Enteractinococcus fodinae: one gene and its partner. The protein of the gene in region 1 binds, or shares a complex with, the protein of each later gene. Links are inferred from orthologs where the notes say so. Each region holds a gene or a part of one and is shown on either strand. Other genes may lie near its edges. The genes, in order: secG and secY.

Evidence for each region.
Region 2: the proteins of secG (region 1) and secY are in contact, whole or in part, in a crystal structure (PDB 5AWW), measured with the Thermus thermophilus proteins. The link is inferred for Enteractinococcus fodinae from one-to-one orthologs. Residues at the interface, in WP_223903268.1 of Thermus thermophilus: Tyr5, Ile9, Tyr12, Leu13, Ala16, Leu19, Val20, Val23, Leu24, Gln26, Glu27, Pro28, Gln30, Gly31, Ala32, Asp34, Leu35, Met36, Gly37, Gly38, Ser39, Ala40, Asp41, Leu42, Phe43, Ala45, Arg46, Val48, Tyr53, Thr56; in WP_096411648.1 of Thermus thermophilus: Leu14, Gln16, Arg17, Phe20, Ile34, Pro35, Pro37, Ile72, Arg108, Arg109, Asn112, Gln113, Arg116, Ile117, Ile120, Pro145, Gly146, Trp147, Phe152, Phe155, Val156, Val159, Thr160, Val162, Ala163, Gly164, Ala166, Leu167, Trp170, Glu173.

What each region holds. Positions count from the first base shown.
Region 1 is NZ_JAVDYJ010000001.1:1,456,491-1,459,734, forward strand. Bases 137-3,056 are described here. They hold secG (preprotein translocase subunit SecG), read left to right. Parts: upstream 137-1,432; coding sequence 1,433-1,681; downstream 1,682-3,056. Other genes in these bases: J2S62_RS06845 (phosphoglycerate kinase), read left to right, coding at 137-552; tpiA (triose-phosphate isomerase), read left to right, coding at 594-1,409; J2S62_RS06860 (transglycosylase family protein), read left to right, coding at 2,122-2,805; tal (transaldolase), read right to left, coding at 2,905-3,056. In the rest of the region: more of J2S62_RS06845, read left to right, coding at 1-136; more of tal, read right to left, coding at 3,057-3,244. UniProt on the Bacillus subtilis protein: Involved in protein export. Participates in an early event of protein translocation.
Region 2 is NZ_JAVDYJ010000001.1:770,268-773,428, forward strand. Bases 122-2,958 are described here. They hold secY (preprotein translocase subunit SecY), read left to right. Parts: upstream 122-804; coding sequence 805-2,112; downstream 2,113-2,958. Other genes in these bases: rpmD (50S ribosomal protein L30), read left to right, coding at 122-151; rplO (50S ribosomal protein L15), read left to right, coding at 151-612; J2S62_RS03670 (adenylate kinase), read left to right, coding at 2,157-2,774; map (type I methionyl aminopeptidase), read left to right, coding at 2,954-2,958. In the rest of the region: more of rpmD, read left to right, coding at 1-121; more of map, read left to right, coding at 2,959-3,161. UniProt on the Bacillus subtilis protein: The central subunit of the protein translocation channel SecYEG. Consists of two halves formed by TMs 1-5 and 6-10.

The DNA of each region.
Region 1 (3,244 bases):
CTTATCGGTGGCGGGATGGCTTACACATTTCTGAAAGCCCAAGGCCACGATGTCGCATCCTCCCTGCTGGAAGAGGACCAGATCCCAGTGGTCAAAGAGTATCTTGCACGATCAGCAAATGGGGCAGCAAAAATTGTCCTCCCGGTGGATACTGTGGTCGCCGAGGCATTCCAGGCGGATGCAAATCACGCTGTCGTTTCGGTCGATGCCATGACAACGGGTCCGGGTGGCTCTGCAGCTCTTGGCTTAGATATCGGACCGGAAACAGCAAAACTGTACGCGGACCATATTGCTGCATCCGCCACGGTTTTCTGGAATGGACCGATGGGCGTATTTGAGATGGAGAACTTCGCCGCAGGCACCAAAACCGTTGCCGAAGCGCTCACCACAGTTGATGGGCTTTCGGTGGTCGGTGGTGGCGACTCTGCAGCAGCCGTTCGTACCCTGGGATTCGACGACACAAACTACGGTCACATCTCGACAGGTGGGGGAGCGTCACTCGAGTACTTAGAGGGCAAAACATTGCCAGGTATCCAAGCACTCACCAAATAACGTACCCCCTGAGCTACGTTGCACATTCAACAGGAGTTTCATTGACCTCAAAGACCGACGGCGTCTACGACCGCACCCCGCTGATCGCGGGGAACTGGAAAATGCACATGGATCATTTCCAAGCGGTGTCGCTGGTGCAGAAACTGTCGTGGACACTGGCCGATCATGATCACAACTTCGACGAGGTTCAGGTGGCAGTTTTCCCGCCATTTACGGACCTGAGAAGCGTCCAAACCCTGATCATGGCCGACAAACTAGAACTTGTCTACGGCGCTCAAGATCTCTCGCAACACGATGCAGGGGCCTACACCGGCGATATCTCGGGCGACTTTCTCGGCAAGCTTGGTTGCTCGTACGTGCTCGTGGGTCACTCCGAACGCCGCAGCGTGCACGGGGAAACCGATGACCTCATCAACGCGAAGGTCCACGCGGCACTCCGGCATGAGCTCACTCCCATCCTCTGTGTCGGCGAAGGGTTAGATACCCGGCAAGCCAACCATCATGTCTCATTCACTCTCGAGCAGCTTCGTGCTGGTCTGTCGGGGCTCGAGGCGGAAGCTGTAGCGAGCCTTGTCATCGCTTATGAACCAGTCTGGGCGATCGGTACTGGCGAAGTTGCAGGCCCTGCTGACGCTCAAGAAATGGGGGAGGCGATTCGTCAAGCTATCGCTGAGCTCTTCGACACTGAAACGGCTTCGAGTACTCGGGTGTTGTATGGTGGATCTGTCAAAGCTGACAATGTCGCTGCCATGATGCGCCAACGAGATATCGATGGGGTATTAGTCGGTGGTGCGAGCCTCGACGACGAGGAATTCGCTAACATTGTTAGGTTCGAACACCACCTGGTGACCGATTAGTCGACATAGAATGGAACAAACCGTTGAACCTTGAACTTGTGCTCCAGATCATTCTGGTGATCATCTCAGTCGCGTTGGTCTTTGCGATCCTGTTGCACAAGGGCCGCGGAGGCGGCATGTCCGACATGTTCGGTGGTGGTGTCACCAGCGGCTTGAGCTCTTCAGGTGTCGCGGAACGTAACCTCAACAGGCTTACCGTGACGCTGGCGGTGCTGTGGGGCGGGATCATTATTGCACTGGGCCTTTTGTCCCGATTCTCAGGAGATTTTTAGGCCGAAAACAACAGGAATATTTTTCAAATAGGGCTGGTAGCGCGATCGCGCTACCAGCCCTTTTGTGTACGCGATTTGAGCCCATTTTGTGACTTTTTTTGATCAAAAATATCGATTTGAGCATTTACAGGGTTGATTCACAGGGCACTATAAGGTCACCAGATACTTGGCTTTGACCCCATTCTGACATGGTCCTTTAATAACTTAACACTTCAAGTGATCGAAGAGACCACCTTGAGGTGCGCCAGATTTCTCGATAACGGTTTGATAACGAAACAAAAACCTGTAGTGTGGCGAACTCAGGCCATTGCGGACCTTTGATAGCCGCTAGCACACAGACTTTTTCCTCCCCGTTAGCGGATGGCTCTGGCCTGAGACCGACATCCCCATCGCGGTAACGCGAAGGAAAGGACTGACATAACGTGAAGCAAGAAACTCGTATGACTAACCCAGCACGTGGCAAATTCGCTGCCAAATCTCTCGCAGCTGCCGCAGCCATCTCGCTGCCATTCTTGGCATTTGCCACTCCGGCGTCCGCCGATACGGGCACGTGGGATCAGCTTGCCGAATGTGAATCCGGCGGCAACTGGAGCATCGATACCGGTAACGGCTACCGCGGTGGCCTGCAATTCAAGCAGTCCACTTGGGAAGCTTACGGGGGCTCGGGCAACCCTGCCGCAGCAAGCAAGAGCGAGCAGATCCGGGTTGCTGAAAATGTCCAACAGGGACAAGGGTGGGGCGCCTGGCCAGCCTGCTCGGCTCAGCTTGGCCTGACCGGTAACGCCCAGCCACAGGGTGGGTCCGGCGGCCAGCAACAGGAAACCAGCCAACAGCAAGAGGCTCCAGCCCAGACCCAACAGCAGCAGGCTCCAGCCCCGCAGCAAGAAGCCCCTGCACCAACTCAGCAGCAGGAAGCCCCCGCTCAGCAGCAGCCTGCGCAGTCAGCTCCAGCACAAGCTGCGCCTGCCGGTGAGACCTACACCGTCGTAGCTGGCGATACGCTGTCCAAGATCGCCCAGGCACATGGTGTTGCTGGCGGTTGGCACAGCATCTATGAAGCTAACACTGACAAAATCGCAGATCCGACTTTGATCTACCCAGGTCAGCAGATCGTCCTGCCATAACCTCTCACAAGCTACTGGCCTAAAAAGCGCCTCCGTAGCCAATCAGCAGGGCCACCGCACAACATATCGTTGGCGGTGGCCCTGCTGTGTTTCTATTACCTACTTATACTGCTCAAGACGCTGTTCGATCCCCTCAAGCAGCTCGTTCCATGCCTCGACGAACTTCTCGAGACCTTCAGTTTCTAACTTGGCTACAACCTGGGCGTAATCGATCCCGGCGCGTGCCAAGTCATCCATGTGCGCATCGTCCATCTCATAATTATCAGGTATGCGATTGCCCGTAATCTCGCCGTGATCGGCCACCGCATTGAGCGTGTCTTCGGGCAGGGTGTTGACCGTATATTCCGCCACCAATCCGTTGACGTACCGCACGTCTGAGTAGTCCGGGTTTTTGGTACCAGTTGACGCCCACAGTGGGCGCTGAAGGTTCGCCCCATTG
Region 2 (3,161 bases), 690 kb from region 1 along the record:
GGTTATTGGCAGCAAGCCACAGCATGTTGAAACTCTGCGGTCGCTCGGTCTGCGGGGTATCGGCAAAGTCGTTACCCGCACCGCCGACCCCGTCACCGTGGGCATGGTCAACGCCGTGTCCCACTTGGTTAAGGTCGAGGAGGTCGACTAATGGCTGAAGAACAACAAGAAGCGCTGAAACTTCACGACCTACGTCCCGCTAAGGGTTCGAACAAGCGCAAACTGCGCTACGGTCGTGGTGAAGGCGGTAAGGGTGGCAAAACAGCAACCCGCGGTACCAAAGGAACCAAGGCACGCAACAAGGTGCCAGCAGGTTTCGAAGGTGGCCAGCTACCGCTGTACATGCGCCTTCCGAAACTGCGTGGCTTCAAAAACCCCGCGAAAATCAACTACCAGGTTGTCAACCTCGACAAACTGACCGAATCCTTCCCAGAAGGCGGCGACGTCACCGTTGCTGACCTCGTGGCAAAAGGTCTGGTTCGTAAGAACCAGCCGGTCAAAGTCTTGGGTTCAGGTGAAATCTCGGTGGCCGTCAACGTTACCGCAGATGCGTTCTCCAAATCAGCTGTCGACAAGATCGCCGCTGCCGGAGGCACCACCACAACTGCATAACACCGTTCTGCACTAGAACAGTGATATACCCAAGGGGCCCTCGACCTGACGCGTCTCGTCACAGGTCGAGGGCCCCAGGTTTTAACGTTAGAATTCTGAGCGTGCCTAGAATAGGTACAGCTGTGTACGTAAGATCCCCATTCTGTTGGATCTCAAAAAGAGTGCGCTCTCGCACTACTGTCAGGAGGACACTTGTTCAGCACGATAGCCAGGGTTTTCAAAACCCCAGATCTGCGGACCAAGATCCTATTTACCTTGGGCATCATCGCCATCTATCGGGTAGGGGTTTTCATCCCCGCGCCGAGCGTGGACTATGGCAACGTGCAAATGTGCCTGGCTCAAGGTGACACCACCGGTGGGCTCTATTCGTTTGTCAATATGTTCTCCGGTGGAGCGCTGCTCCAAGTGTCCATCTTTGCCCTAGGGATCATGCCCTACATTACGGCCGCCATCATCACCCAGCTTTTGCGCGTGGTGATCCCAGCCTTCGAACGACTGCAAAAAGAAGGCCCAGAGGGTCAAGCCCGCCTGACGCAATACACTCGATACCTCACCGTTGGCCTGGCCTTGCTCAACGCGACCACCATCGCCACCCTGGCCCGCTCCGGGGCGCTGCTCAACTGTAACGTCTCGCTGCTATCGGACGACGGCATCTGGTCCACCCTGCTGCTGGTGTTAACCCTGGCAATCGGGGCGATCGTCATCATGTGGATGGGTGAACAGATCACCGAACGTGGCGTCGGCAACGGTATGTCGCTGATGATTTTCGTGGCTATTTCCGCGGGCTTCCCCGCAGGGTTGGGCGCCATCTGGCAGACCCAAGGCTGGCGCATCTTCGGGCTGGTCATGGTCATCGGCATCGCCGTGATGATGCTCATTGTGTTCGTGGAAGATTCCCAGCGTCGTATCCCGGTCCAGTACGCACGCCGCCAGATCGGCCGACGCACCGTGGGTTCAACCACGACCTACATTCCGATCAAGGTCAACATGGCCGGCGTGATTCCGGTGATCTTCGCGTCCTCCATTCTGATGCTGCCGCAGATCTTGATTCAGTTCAATATGCCCACCGACGGTACTGAACCGGCCGGCTGGGTCGTGTGGTTGCAGCAGTACTTCGGCACCGGCGCCCACCCGCTGTATATGGCCGTGTTCTTCTTTATGACGATCTTCTTCACGTACTTCTACGTGACCATCACGTTCAACCCGCAAGACGTCTCGGACAATATGAAGCGCCAAGGTGGCTTCATCCCGGGCGTGCGGGCAGGTCGTCCCACCGTCCAATACCTCGAATACGTCATCTCGCGGGTGACCTTCGTCGGGGCCCTCTACCTGGGCATGATCGCCATGTTGCCACTGATCGCATTCGTGCTCATCGGGGCAGACCAGAACTTCCCATTCGGCGGCACTTCCATCCTCATTATGGTGGGTGTTGCCCTGACAACAATCAAACAGATCGACGCACAAATGGAACAACGCCACTACGAAGGCTTGCTCCGCTAAGCTGAGACCCAGATCCGAGACCCCGAACAAGGACAGGACAACACATGACACGTTTGCTCATCATGGGCCCTCCAGGGTCAGGCAAAGGCACCCAAGCTGTGCGCATTGCCGATAAGATGGCCATCCCGGCGATCTCGACCGGAGATATCTTCCGGTACAACGTCAAAGAAATGACCGAGCTGGGCCAAGAAGCCAAGCGCTACATCGACGCTGGCGACTTTGTGCCCGACGACGTCACCAACCGGATGGTCGCGGACCGTCTCAACCAGGCTGATGTGTCAAACGGGTTCCTGCTTGACGGCTATCCCAGGACCGCTGGCCAAGTTGAGGCCCTGGAAAAAATCATGGAAGAAAAAAACGATACCCTAACTGCGGTTTTGGTCTTGGAAGTGCCTGACGAGGAAATCGTCGAGCGTCTCCTGGCGCGTGCCGCGACCGAGGGTCGTTCTGATGACACCGAAGAGGTCATCAAACATCGCTTGGACCTCTACCACCAAGAGACCGAAGACCTGATCGAAGGGTATGTAGAACGCGGCATCGTTGGTCGAGTCGACGGTACCGGTGCAATTGATGACGTCACCGAACGCCTGCTGCAGACGATCTACAACATTCGTGCACGGACTGGTACGCTGCCGGTCATCAAACCACGCACGAACGATTAAGTTCTCCTGCGTTCGACAAAACCGACCCGGTCACCGGGTCGGTTTTTCGTTGGTCGACAACTTCCGCAGTGAAATTGGCACCCTCCGCCACATCACATTACGCTTGACAATTGTCCACATAATGGTCGCGGCCCGACACATCGGCCTGACCACCGGGTCGCAAAGGTTAAACACACTTCATGGCACGACATATCGAACTGAAAACCCCCGCCCAAATGGCCACCATGCACCAAGCCGGGCTCATCCTGCACAAGGGCCTGGACGCCGTCGTAGCAGCAGCGCAACCCGGTGTCACCACCAACGAGCTAGACCAAGTCTTCCGCAGCGTCTTAGCTGAACATGGCGCCACCTCCAACTTCTTGGGCTATCACGGCTTCCCCGCCACGA